Regions from separate parts of the Mycobacterium sp. NPDC006124 genome, predicted to be linked through region 2. Evidence: predicted binding sites of a transcription regulator. Region 2 holds the regulator's gene; each other region holds the start of a gene.
The links. Region 2 encodes LexA, which represses DNA repair genes until DNA is damaged. Its sites were predicted from a motif close to CGAACANNTGTTCG; they were not measured.

Region 1 (4,276 bases), on a different contig from region 2:
CGCCCGGTTCGCCCTGCTGCTCGCGTTGCTGCCCGCCACGGCCGCCGTCGTCGGAGCCGTCGCGTTGGCGCAACGGCCGACGGTCACCGAGGTGCTCGGCATCGCGCTGGTGATGGCGGCCCTGGTAGTGGTCTCACGCCCGCCCAGGGAACTACCTCCGACCTGACGGGCCTGACACGACCGTCGCGACATGGTTTTATATCTACTGTTACAAAATCCGACTTGGAGGTAAACAGTGGCCGAAACGGGCACCATCGAGACACTCATGCACGACAACCTGATGGCGGTGTTCAACGAGCGCGACGCCGCCAAGCGGCAAGCGGCGACGCAGCGAACCTACGCCGCCGAGGTGCGCTGGACCGACGCCGAGGGCGTGACCGTCGGCCACTCGGGCCTCGAAGCCAAATGTGTTGGGCTGCAAGCGGGAATCGGAGATCTGCAGTTCGAGCCAGCCGGCCCGGTTCACGAATTGCCCGGCTTCGGCTACCTGGCGTGGCGATTGGTGGACGCGAACGGCGCTGTGCAGATGACGGGTTTCGACGCCGCCGTCGTCGCCGACGGAGTGATCACCGACCTCTGGACGGTGCTCATTCCGCCTGCGTCGTAAGGCCTCGATCTCAGCGATACAGTGGGCGAGATCGAAAACTAGGAGATGCAACCATGCCGGTCGACCGCCTGCTGCCCTCCCAGGACGCCACCGAGCTGATCGCGCTCACCCGCGACGTCGCCGACAAGCTCCTGGATCCCATCGTGGACGAACACGAGCGCACCGAGACCTACCCCGACGGCGTCTTCGCCCAACTCGGCGCCGCGGGACTGCTCAGCCTGCCTCAGCCCGAGGAGTGGGGCGGCGGCGGGCAGCCCTACGAGGTCTATCTGCAGGTGCTCGAGGAACTTGCCGCGCGTTGGGCCGCCGTCGCCGTCGCCGTCAGCGTCCACAGCCTCTCGTCGCACCCACTGCTCGCGTTCGGCAGCGACGAGCAGAAGCAACGTTGGCTGCCGGACATGTTGTTCGGCAACATGATTGGCGCCTACAGCCTCTCTGAACCGCAGGCCGGATCGGATGCGGCCGCGCTGCGGTGCGCGGCCGTGCCCACCGAGGGCGGATACGCGTTGTCCGGAACCAAGTCGTGGATCACCCACGGCGGGATCGCCGATTTCTACACGTTGTTCGCCCGCACCGGCGAGGGCTCCCGCGGCATCTCGTGCTTCCTGGTGCCCGGCGACCTGCCGGGCCTGAGCTTCGGTAAGCCCGAGGAGAAGATGGGCCTGGCGGCCATTCCGACCACGACGGCGTTCTACGACGACGCCAAGATCGACGCCGACCGTCGCATCGGCGCCGAGGGTCAGGGGCTGCAGATCGCCTTCAGCGCGCTCGACGCGGGCCGGCTGGGCATCGCCGCCGTCGCAACGGGTATCGCTCAGGCCGCGCTGGACGACGCGTGCCGCTACGCCAACGAGCGAACGACGTTTGGGCGCAAGATCATCGACCATCAGGGGCTCGGTTTCCTGCTTGCGGACATGGCCGCGGCGGTGGGCAGCGCCAGGGCCACCTATCTCGACGCTGCACGGCGGCGCGACCTTGGTCAGCCCTATTCGACGCAGGCCAGCATCGCGAAGATGGTCGCGACGGACGCTGCGATGAGGGTCACCACCGACGCGGTGCAGGTATTCGGCGGCGCCGGATACACCCGCGACTACCGAGTGGAGCGCTACATGCGCGAAGCCAAGATCACGCAGATCTTCGAGGGCACCAACCAGATTCAGCGCCTGGTCATTGCGCGCAGCCTCACACCCTAGGGCGACCGGAAACGGGGTAGACCTGACGTATGACGAACGACCCGGCCATCCTGCTGTACGACGGCACGTGCGGTTTCTGCGACGGAGCCGTGCAGTTCGTGCTCAAGGTAGATCGACGCGGTGAGATGCGGTTCGCCGCGCTCGACAGCGATTTCGGCGCCGCGGTGCTGCAGCGCCATCCGGAGTTGGCGACCGTCGACTCGGTCGTCTACGTCGAGAGGCCGGGCACTGCGGATGAAAGGGTGACGGTCCGCTCGGAAGCCGCACTGCGCGTCGCCGACTATCTTGGCGGTCCTTGGCGGGCGCTCGGGACAGTGGTCCGTTTGGTGCCGGCGTCGATCCGCGACGGGCTCTACGACCGTTTCGCGGCGATCCGCTACCGGGTGTTTGGGAGGATCGATTCATGCGCCCTGCCGGCACCCGAGGTGCGCGCCCGGTTCATCGCCTAGCGCGTAGTTCGCCTGCGGCACTGCAATTTCTAGAGTTATCCACAGGACGGCGCTGACCCCTTTCGCGGTACGGCGACACCGAATAGAATCGAACATGTGTTCGATTTATGGTGGATGCCACGGCTGGCACCTCGGGTGCCGGGGCGGCGTCGGCGTGGGCCCGGGTGGAGTCCGCGGCGTGCGCGCGGCGGGTCGCGGCGATGGCCGCGATGCTCGAGGAGGCCTATGCCGCCTCCGGGTCGGCGAGTCGGGATCAGTGGTGTGTGGACGACTTCGACGCCGTCGTCGCCCACGTCGGGGCGGCGTTGTCCATCACCCCGGGCGCGGCGGCGAACCGGTTGCTGATCGCGGTCTCCCTGCACGAACGGTTCCCCCGGGTGGCCGCGGTGTTCGCCGAGGGACTGATCACCTACGAGGTGGTCCGCACGGTGGTGCAACGCGGGGCGCTGGTGATCGACCCCTCGGCCCTGCATGAACTCGACCGACGATTGGCCGAAGCGCTGAGCACCCGCGAGCCCATGTCGGTGGCCACCCTGGACAAGACGGTCGACGCAGTCGTCGCGTCGGTCGACCCGCACGCGGTGCGTCGCACGCAGACCACGGCCCGGGACCGCTCGGTGGAGATGAGCATCGAGGACGGCAGTGGGTTGGCCAGTGTGTTGGCCTCGGTGTTCGTCACCGACGCCAAGGCGTTCACCGCCCGCCTGGATCTGTTCGCCGCGACGGTGTGTTCTGCTGATCCGCGGACCAGGGCTCAACGTCGCGCCGACGCCTACGGGGCCATCGGGCAGGGCTGGGACCGCCTGCGGTGTCTGTGCGGCCTGGAGTCGTGTGACGCCGCGCAGAACCCGCCGGTGCCCGGGGTGGTGGTCTACGTCATCGCCAACGAGGACACACTCCCCGAGACGCCCGACTCGACGCCGGAACCGCCCGCCCCAACACCGGCGCCGGAAACGACCCCAGCCGCGGATGACGACGACGCCACCCTAGACGACGAGGACATCCAGGACGGTGACACCGCAGACGGCGCTGCACCCGCAAGCGACGCCGATGAGCGCACCTCCCTCGACGGCGACCAACCACCCCTGTTCACCAAACCGTTGCGTGACCTCACCCTGACCGAGGCGCTCACCCCCACACCCGGATACGTCGCAAAGCTGCGGCCGGCGGCGATGATGGGCGGGCAACTCATCCCCGGCGCAATCGCCTGCCGTGCTGCCGCCGGGGCGACCCGCACCCGGATCGTGCACCCGGGACAGGCCCCACCCGAACACCGGTACCGGCCGTCGAAGAAGCTGGCCGACTTCGTGCGCTGCCGCGACATGACATGCCGCTTCCCGGGCTGCCAGGTGCCCGCCACCCACTGCGACCTCGACCACACCATTCCGTGGCCCTGCGGGCCGACCGCGGCGTCCAGCCTCACATGCCTGTGCCGCCGACATCACTTGCTCAAGACGTTCTGGGGCGGCCAAAGCGGTTGGCGGGAACGGCAACTCGACGACGGCACCGTTCTGTGGACCGCGCCAGACGGCCGCACCCACACCACCACACCGGGCAGCCGATGGCTGTTCCCCGAACTCAGCGCACCCACCGCACCGGTGACCACGACCCAGAGGCCAGCGGCTCACACCGGCGGTCTGACCATGCCCCGCCGCAAGACCACCCGCACCCAACACCGAGCCCAGCGCATCTACCACGAACGACAACTCAACGAGGCCGGCCCTACCTAGACCGCCCGAGCGGGTACTTCGCCGAGATCGTCGTAGAACGCTGCGAGCTTCTCGACGAGGTAGCCGTTGAGATCCTCGGCGGACCCGCTGAGCCGTGACTTCACCTCGCGGGAGTCGTCATCGGCGAGCACCTCGAACGCACCCGTCGCGACGCCGTCGTACGCCTGGTGGACCACGCTCGCGGCGGTCACCTTCGGCATGTCGAACCGCGCCGACATGGCCGTGTCGACCATCCCGACGATCAGCCCGGTCACGGTGGTGTTGGCCGGGGCGAGTTCGGTGCGCAGTGCGTTGGTC
Region 2 (4,276 bases):
CACCCCTCGCGGCGGCCACGCCCGAGGGCGACGCCGACTCCGCGATCACCCAGGCCTGGGACGCCGGCGGGGGTCCGACCGGACCCCTCGGCGTCAAGGACGGCGGCGTGTATCCGGCGGGTGCCGGCTTCGGCCAGAACTTCGCCGGCGGCAAGATCTTCTTCACCCCTGAAACCGGTGCGCATGCCATGACCGGCGCAATCCTCGACGAGTATCAGGCGTTGGGCGGGCCGGCCGACGGCGACCTCGGCTTTCCGACCATCGACGAAGGGGACGGCAAGGCACCGGGAAGCCGGAACACGACCTTCAGCGCGGCCGATCGTCCGGTGATCTTCTGGACTCCCGACACGGGTGCGCACGTGGTGCGCGGCGCGGTCAACTCCGCGTGGGACAAGCTGGGCGGTTCGGCCGGGGTGCTCGGCGTCCCCACCGACGACGAGACCTACCGCGGCGACGAGATTGGCCAAACCTTCACCGGCGGCCAGATCACCTGGAACCGCAAGACCAACGCCTTCACCACCGTTCCGCCGGAGCTGGCCGACCAACTCGCCGGGCTGGAGATTCCCGGGGACGTGACGACGGCCATCGCCACGGCGCGCAGGGCAGCGGGCGGTCCGCTGGGGCCGCTGGGCGCCTCCGACGGCGACCAGTACGCCATCGGGTCCGACGGCGCCGGCCAGAACTTCGCGGGCGGCAAGATCTACTACAGCCCCGCGACGGGCGCCAACGTCCTGACCGGACAGGTACTGGCCAAGTACGAAAGCGTGGGCGGGCCCGAGGGTGACCTCGGATTCCCCACCGGCGACGAAACCGACGGTGGTCTGGCGCCCATGAGCAAGGTCGCCAGCTTCGCTGCCGCGGACAAGCCGGTGATCTTCTGGACGCCCGACTTCGGCGCGGTGATCGTGCGGGGGGCGATGAACGCGGCCTGGACGAAGCTCGGTGGCGCCACGGGGCAGCTGGGCGCTCCGACGGCCGACCAGAGCGTCGACGGCGACGTCGTCACCCAGAAGTTCAGCGGCGGTGCCGTCTCGTGGAACAAGACGACCAACGAGTTCACCACCGAGCCGGCCAGCCTGCAGTCTCAGCTCAAGGGGCTCGAGGTGCCCGGTGCCACGTCGCCGGAGGCGTCGGCCGCCCCCGCCGCGAGCTCGGACGGCGGGTCCGGGTGGTTCCGGCCCAACGTGTGGTGGCTGCTGGGCATCGTGCCGGTGCTGATCCTGATCGGGGTGGTGGCGGCCGCCGTGCTGCTGAACCGCCGCCGCCATGACCGCGCCTCGCGCGACGAGTTCGACGACGATTACGACGACGATTACGACGAGGACGACTACCTGGAGGAACACTCCGGACCCATCCCCGTGGGCGAGCACGGCGCCGACTCGGAGGGGCGACGCAGCAGCTGGGCGATGCCCGCCGATGAGCACGGGGACGGTTCCCCGACGGCCGACGGGGAGACCCACGACGGCTTCGTAGCCGATCTGTCGGACGACCAGGACGCCATCGACACCGCCCCGACACCGATCGTCGCGACGACCGGGGACGAACCCGAGGCGCCGTGGTTCTCCGATCTGGACGAGCCTGATTCCGTCACCACCGCCGATCCCGTCATCATGGTCGAGCCCGTCGTCGAGGAGCCCGTCGTGGACGATGAGGCGCAGCCCGAACCGGAATTCGACAGTGGCCCGCCCAGCGGTCGGCATGCGGCCATCCACCTCGCGGAGCCGGTGGTGGCCGAGCCGTCGCTGCGACTCGCCCGAGGTGACCGTGACGCCCCCTCCGGGTATCCGATCAAGGCCGATACCAAGACGGGCCTGTATTGGACACCGGGCAGCGGCGGGTACGACGACGTCGAACCCGAGATATGGTTCGCCAGTGAGGAATTCGCGCTGACGAACGGTTTCGCCAAGGGCTAGCGGTGAGCTAGACCTTGCGGATCACGGTGACCACCTTGCCGAGGATGGCTGCGTCGTTGCCGGGAATCGGGTCGAAGGCCGGGTTGTGCGGCATCAACCACACCTGGCCGCTCGTGCGTTTGAAGGTCTTGACGGTGGCCTCGCCGTCGATCATGGCCGCCACGATGTCGCCGTTGTCGGCGACGTTCTGCTGACGGATCACGACCCAGTCACCATCGCAGATCGCTGCGTCGACCATCGATTCGCCGACCACCTTCAGCAGGAACAAGGAACCCTCGCCGACGAGTTCACGCGGCAGTGGGAAGACGTCTTCGACGGCTTCCTCGGCCAGGATCGGTCCGCCGGCCGCGATGCGGCCCAAGACTGGCACGAACGTCGGTACGGGCAGTGCGTCGGACCCGGCGACGTCGGTGGTGACCGTGGCGGGAGGCTGCCGCGACGGATCGTCGACCGCGCGGACGTCGACGGCGCGGGGCCGGTTCGCGTCGCGACGTAGGTAGCCCTTGCGCTCCAGCGTGCGGAGTTGGTGGGCGACCGACGACGTCGAGGTCAAACCGACGGCGTCGCCGATCTCGCGGATGCTGGGCGGATATCCACGGGTCATCACCGACGTGCGGATGACCTCCAGGATGGTGCGCTGACGTTCGGTCAGAACCGTGTCGTTGCTGTCGCTCATGGCGCCGAATGTAGTCGCCCCACGGCACGGAATCAAACATGTGTTCGACGCGTGTCGCGCTCCAGTCGTCACGCGCGGACTTGTCGGTGGGTCCCGCTACGGTTTGCAACAGTTCGATCACGTGTTCTAGTCATCGAACACCTGAGCGATTAACATTCGAACACAAGAGCGAACCGAGACCCACTGGAAAGGCCCGCGAGATGACGATCATCACCCGAGAAGACCCCACCGACCTCGTCGTGCGGCCCATGCGGCCGGTGCGGCGTACCTCGCCTGGTGCGCGGCGCGGTCCGCAGCCGCACCGGCCCGCGGGTACGCCCATCGACTACCGGGGCACCGGTGTCCTGATGTCACGGGCGTCCCACCGCCGCAAGAAGGTCACCCCGCTGGCGACCGTGTTGCTGGCACTCGTCGCGGCCGCCATCACGGTGTGGCTCGGACTCGTTGCGGAGATGGCGGCCCCGGAGTCGCCCGCCACCACCCCGCCGCGGCTCGCCGTGGTGCAGGTCCAGGCCGGCGAATCGCTGGAGCAGCTGGCCCAGCGCATTGCCCCCGACGCCTCGGTGGGTGCGGTGGTCGACGAGATCCGCGACCTCAACGAGTTGAAGACGGCCGCGGTCGACGCCGGGCAGACGCTCATCGCGCCGGTTGGGTGATCCCCGGCATGCGCCGTCAATATCGCTGCCGTGCAACGGTAGGCTCGTATGCGACCGGAGTAGGTTCGTGCGGCGAAGGAGCGGAGATGCACTGTCCGTTCTGCCGTCATCCCGATTCGCGGGTGGTGGATTCGCGCGAAGCCGATGAGGGCCAGGCGATTCGACGCCGCCGGTCCTGCCCGGAGTGTGGCCGTCGGTTCACCACCGTCGAGACCGCCGTCCTCGCGGTCGTCAAGCGCAGCGGTGTCACCGAACCGTTCAGCCGCGAAAAGGTCATCAAGGGTGTGCGACGCGCCTGCCAGGGCCGCGACGTCGACGACGACGCCCTGAACCTGTTGGCCCAGCAGGTGGAGGATGCCGTGCGTGCCGCCGGTTCGCCGGAGATCCCCAGCAACGAGGTGGGTTTGGCCATTCTCGGCCCGCTTCGCGACCTGGACGAAGTGGCCTACTTGCGCTTCGCGTCGGTCTACCGGTCGTTCTCGTCGGCGGCAGACTTCGAACGCGAGATCGAGGCGCTGCGCGCCCACCGGGGCGTGGCGTCGACCTGACGTCCTAGTCGAGTCGGCGTACGCCGTCGTCGACGACCCGGCCGGCGACCGTCACCCAGCCGTCTGCGCTCCACCCCGTCCGAAGCTCCGAACCCTTGCCTTGGGTGATGATCAGGTCGCGGCCGAGACGGTCGGTGATGCGGACCGCGCCGGCGCCGGTGGCCTCGTCCTCCGGAATGCCCAGGTCGCTGGCGAACATTCGCGAACGGATCCGTCCCTCGCCTTCGTCGACCCACGCCCAGATGTAGTGCTCGACCGCGTCGCGGTAGTCGTCGGGATCGGCGGCAAGCACCTCGTCGACCGAGCCCATGTCGTAGATCGCGAAGTCGGGCGCCCAGTCCGCGCGCGCACTGACCGCGGTGAACTCGCCGTCGGCGTACCGGTCGTAGGCCACCGGCACCACCCCCGCGGGTACCTGAAGCGTGTTGACGGGAGTGCCGCGTTCCTTCAGCCACCACGACGCACCCACCGTCGGGTGTCCCG
Region 3 (4,276 bases), on a different contig from region 2:
TTGATGTAGGAGTGGCCGACGCGGGAGCGCAGCGCGGTGCCACCCCGTTCGACGATCAATTCGGGCACCGCCCGCGAGGTGATGAGGTTGTGGATGACGGTGGCGCCGATTTCGCGGCCCAACTCCCGGCCGGCGACCAGAGCGGTCACCGCCGACGGCGACACCGGCCGACCGCGTTCGTCGACGACGAAGCACCGGTCGGCGTCCCCGTCGAAGGCCAGCCCGATGTCGGCGCCGGAGTCGACGACGTGGCGTTGCAGGTCGACGAGGTTGGCCGGGTCGAGGGGGTTGGCCTCGTGGTTGGGGAACGTGCCGTCGAGCTCGAAGAACAACGGCACCAACGTGATCGACGCCAGCGGCCCCAGGACGGCAGGAGTCGTGTGACCACCCATGCCGTTGCCGGCGTCGACGGCGACCCGCAGTGGTCGCAGCGCAGAGATGTCGACCAGCGACCGCAGGAAGTGTCCGTAGTCGACGAGCACGTCGCGATCCTCGACCGTGCCTGCCGGGCCGTCGTGGTGCGGCACGCCGTGGATCACTTCGTCGCTGATCGTGGTCAGCCCGCTGTCCTTGCCGACGGGCTTGGCGCCCGCCCGGCACAGTTTGATGCCGTTGTAAGCCGCGGGGTTGTGGCTCGCGGTGAACATCGCGCCGGGGCAGTCGAGCAGGCCGGAGGCGAAGTAGAGCTGGTCGGTGGACGCCAGTCCGATCCTGGTGACGTCGAGCCCCTGGGCGACGACGCCCTCGGCGAAGGCGCCGGCCAGCGCTGGCGAGCTGTCGCGCATGTCGTAGCCAATGGCGACCCGGTCGGCCCCCTCGTCGCGCATCAGCCTGGCGAACGCACCGCCGACCTCGGCGACGAATGCCTCGTCGATTTCTTCGCCAACCAGCCCTCGGACGTCATACGCCTTGATGACGCGGTTGACAGCCGCAGCAGGCCTCGACATTGATCTCCTCGCGCAGGGGACTCTTTGGGCCAAGCCTATCGGCTCGGCAACCGTCGTGTCGGAGGGTCATGCCGGTCGGTCGCGCGTGCTCCGGCAAAACGTTCGGCGACGGGCACTGCGGACGGCTCGATTCAGTCCAGTGGGTCCGGCAACACGCGCAGGTGGCCGCGTTTACGGCCATTCTGTTCGACGCGCTGTACCGGCGGGGCCATCAGCGCTGCGCCGCGGACGCCGACACCCGGATCGGAGAACCCGACCGGGGCGTTCGCCACGGCAGCGTCCCTACCCTCTCGCACCGCGTCGGCAAGTGCCACGAGGTCGTCGTCGTCGGTATGGGACGGCAGCGGACCCGCGTGCCTGACGAGTTCCCACCCGCGCGGCGCGGTGATGCGTCCGGCATGGATCACGCACAGATCCCAGGAGTGGGGCTCGGATGCGGTGGCCAGCGGTCCGACGACGGCGGTCGAGTCCTTGTAGACGAAGGTCAGCGTCGCCACGGCGTAGTGCGGGCACCCGGGCCTGCAGCAGCGACGGGGAACGTTCACGGACACGAGGCTATCGCGCGGGAACCTCTCGGGTAGGCGACACGCGCAGCACGCCACGCGTCGATCTCCAACCGTTACGATCGCCGCATGGTGGACCGGCAGCCCTCACGTGGGCATCGCGGACGTCGGGAGATGCGCGGCCCGCTGCTTCCGCCCACCGTGCCGGGATGGCGTAGTCGGGCCGAGCGCTTCGACATGGCCGTGCTGGAGGCCTACGAACCGATCGAGCGCCAGTGGCAGGAGCGGCTGGCGGCTCTGGACGTGGCCGTCGACGAGATTCCGCGAATCGCACCGAAGGATCCCGACAACATTCAGTGGCCGCCCGAGGTCATCGCCGACGGCCCGATTGCCCTCGCGAGGTTGATACCTGCCGGGGTGGACGTGCGGGGCAACAGCACGCGCGCGCGAATCGTGCTGTTCCGCAAGCCGATCGAGCGACGGGCGAAGGACACCGTCGACCTGTCGGACCTACTACATGACGTGCTGGTGGCACAGGTGGCCACCTACCTCGGCGTGGAGCCCTCCGTCATCGACCCGACGGTCGACGACGACTGACCCACGCCGGGTCGGCGCTGAATCAGATGATGCCGCGCTTGAGGCGACGCCGCTCGCGTTCCGAGAGCCCGCCCCAGATTCCGAAGCGTTCATCGTGGGCCAGCGCATAGTCGAGGCACCGGTCCTTCACCTCGCATCCGAGGCAGATCCGCTTGGCCTCGCGGGTCGAGCCACCCTTCTCGGGGAAGAATGCCTCGGGGTCGGTCTGCGCGCACAGTGCGCGTTCCTGCCATTGCTCGTCGTCGAGTTCCGGATCGCCGAATGCTCCCGCCGGGTCGGGGACCACGCTCAACTGTGGACGGCCGATCACCCCACCCTGCGACGGCCCGGTATTGGTATGCGGTTCGTTGCCTACTGAGCCGAGCATCCGATTGTCGAACCGGACGACACGATCGAAATCAACGTGCTCATAAGACATCTTCCGCCTCCTCACCTGTCTTTGAATTGCCCTGCTTCAATCCCCACCACGCACCCTAGTGGCCCCAGTAATTCGAACAAGTGATCGAATCTCGGTCTGCGACACTGGAACCGGAAGCAACCGGGAAATGACACTGATGTGATTAGACACGCGTTAGCTGCAAGGGTCAAGCGCAGGGGCGCGATTTCATACCATCCCGTTATCTAACGTCGGCGCGTCGGGCGCCTGGCGTGTCGCAAAAGTGACCAAGTCGGGCCCGTGATGAACCACGTTCGAGTTCGAGCGCCTAGTGTCGATCGATGTGAAGGTGACTGTTCTGGTGGGCGGTGTCGGGGGCGCCCGCTTCCTCCTTGGCGTTCAGCAATACCTGGGCCTTGGCCAATTCGCGGGCGCCGCAACGGGACCCTCGGGTGATCATCGACTCACTGCAATCGTCAACGTGGGCGACGACGCATGGATGCACGGCGTGCGGATTTGCCCGGACCTCGACACCTGCATGTACACGTTAGGTGGAGGTATAGACCCCGAGCGGGGTTGGGGCCACGCCAACGAAACTTGGCATGCCAAGGAGGAACTCGCCGCCTACGGAGTGCAACCCGATTGGTTCGGTCTCGGCGACCGCGACCTCGCCACCCACCTGGTGCGCACCCAGATGCTCCGCGCCGGCTACCCGCTGTCCGAGGTGACCGAGGCGCTGTGTGCGCGGTGGCAACCCGGCGCGCGGCTCCTGCCGGTCACCGACGACCGTAGCGAAACCCACGTCGTCGTCACCGATCCCGAAACGGGAGCCGACGGCGACGCCCGACGCGCCATCCACTTTCAGGAGTGGTGGGTGCGCTACCGAGCCCAGATCCCCACCCATGACTTCGCCTTCATCGGCGCCGACAAGGCAACGGCGGCACCGGGAGTGCTCGACGCCATCGCCGAGGCCGACGTCGTCTTCCTCGCCCCGTCCAATCCCGTCGTCAGCGTCGGCGCGATCCTCGCCGTCCCGGGTATCCGTGGCGCACTTCGGTCCACCTCCGCGCCGGTGATCGGCTACTCCCCCATCGTCGCGGGGCGAGCCCTGCGGGGCATGGCCGACGAATGCCTCACTGTCATCGGGGTCGAGACGTCCTCGCAGGCCGTGGGTGCGCACTTCGGATCGCGATCGGGCACGGGCCTGCTCGACGGGTGGCTCGTCGACGAGGGCGACACCGCGACGGTCGACGGCGTCGCCGTCCGCTCGGTGCCACTGCTGATGACCGATCCACGGGCGACCGCCGAGATGGTGCGCCACGGCGTCGAACTCGCCGGTCTGGAGACGAGCTCGTGACGGGCTCAGACCGGACCACCGAGCATGGAGCCGCCGCTGCCGTGGAAATCCTTCCCGTCGCGGGGCTCCCGGAGTTCCGGCCGGGAGACGACGTGGCCGCCGCGATCGCCGCGGCCGCGCCGTGGCTACGCAACGAGGACGTCGTCGTCGTGACCAGCAAGGTGCTCTCCAAGAGTGAGGGACGCATCGTCGCAGCACCCGGCGACCCCGAGGAGCGAGACGCGCTGCGGCGCAGGCTCGTCGACTCCGAGGCCGTCCGGGTGCTCGCCCGCAAGGGCAAGACCTTGATCACCGAGAACGCGATCGGCCTCATCCAGGCCGCGGCGGGCGTCGACGGCTCCAACGTCGACTCCGCCGAACTTGCCCTGCTGCCGGTCGATCCCGACGGCAGTGCCGCGCTTCTGCGTGACCGGCTCGCCGAACTCCTCGGCGTCACCGTCGGCGTCGTCGTCACCGACACGATGGGACGCGCCTGGCGCAACGGGCAGACCGACGC

Region 1: the regulator LexA is predicted to act here: its motif matches at 2,339-2,352, upstream of ABZ195_RS16490 (DUF222 domain-containing protein).
Region 3: the regulator LexA is predicted to act here: its motif matches at 2,539-2,552, upstream of cofD (2-phospho-L-lactate transferase).

What each region holds. Positions count from the first base shown of each region.
Region 1 is NZ_JBEXUA010000007.1:148,276-152,551, forward strand. Features, by position in the region: gene ABZ195_RS16470 (EamA family transporter) at 1-166, shown strand, start outside; gene ABZ195_RS16475 (nuclear transport factor 2 family protein) at 236-607, shown strand; gene ABZ195_RS16480 (acyl-CoA dehydrogenase family protein) at 661-1,800, shown strand; gene ABZ195_RS16485 (DCC1-like thiol-disulfide oxidoreductase family protein) at 1,830-2,249, shown strand; gene ABZ195_RS16490 (DUF222 domain-containing protein) at 2,360-3,979, shown strand; gene ABZ195_RS16495 (SDR family oxidoreductase) at 3,976-4,276, opposite strand, start outside.
Region 2 is NZ_JBEXUA010000001.1:642,381-646,656, forward strand. Features, by position in the region: gene ABZ195_RS03050 (hypothetical protein) at 1-1,913, shown strand, start outside; gene lexA (transcriptional repressor LexA) at 1,921-2,589, opposite strand; gene ABZ195_RS03060 (LysM peptidoglycan-binding domain-containing protein) at 2,790-3,245, shown strand; gene nrdR (transcriptional regulator NrdR) at 3,332-3,793, shown strand; gene ABZ195_RS03070 (PhzF family phenazine biosynthesis protein) at 3,798-4,276, opposite strand, start outside.
Region 3 is NZ_JBEXUA010000003.1:469,864-474,139, reverse strand. Features, by position in the region: gene ABZ195_RS09195 (phosphomannomutase/phosphoglucomutase) at 1-947, opposite strand, end outside; gene ABZ195_RS09190 (DUF3499 domain-containing protein) at 1,079-1,492, opposite strand; gene ABZ195_RS09185 (metallopeptidase family protein) at 1,625-2,047, shown strand; gene ABZ195_RS09180 (WhiB family transcriptional regulator) at 2,070-2,339, opposite strand; gene cofD (2-phospho-L-lactate transferase) at 2,767-3,780, shown strand; gene ABZ195_RS09170 (coenzyme F420-0:L-glutamate ligase) at 3,777-4,276, shown strand, end outside.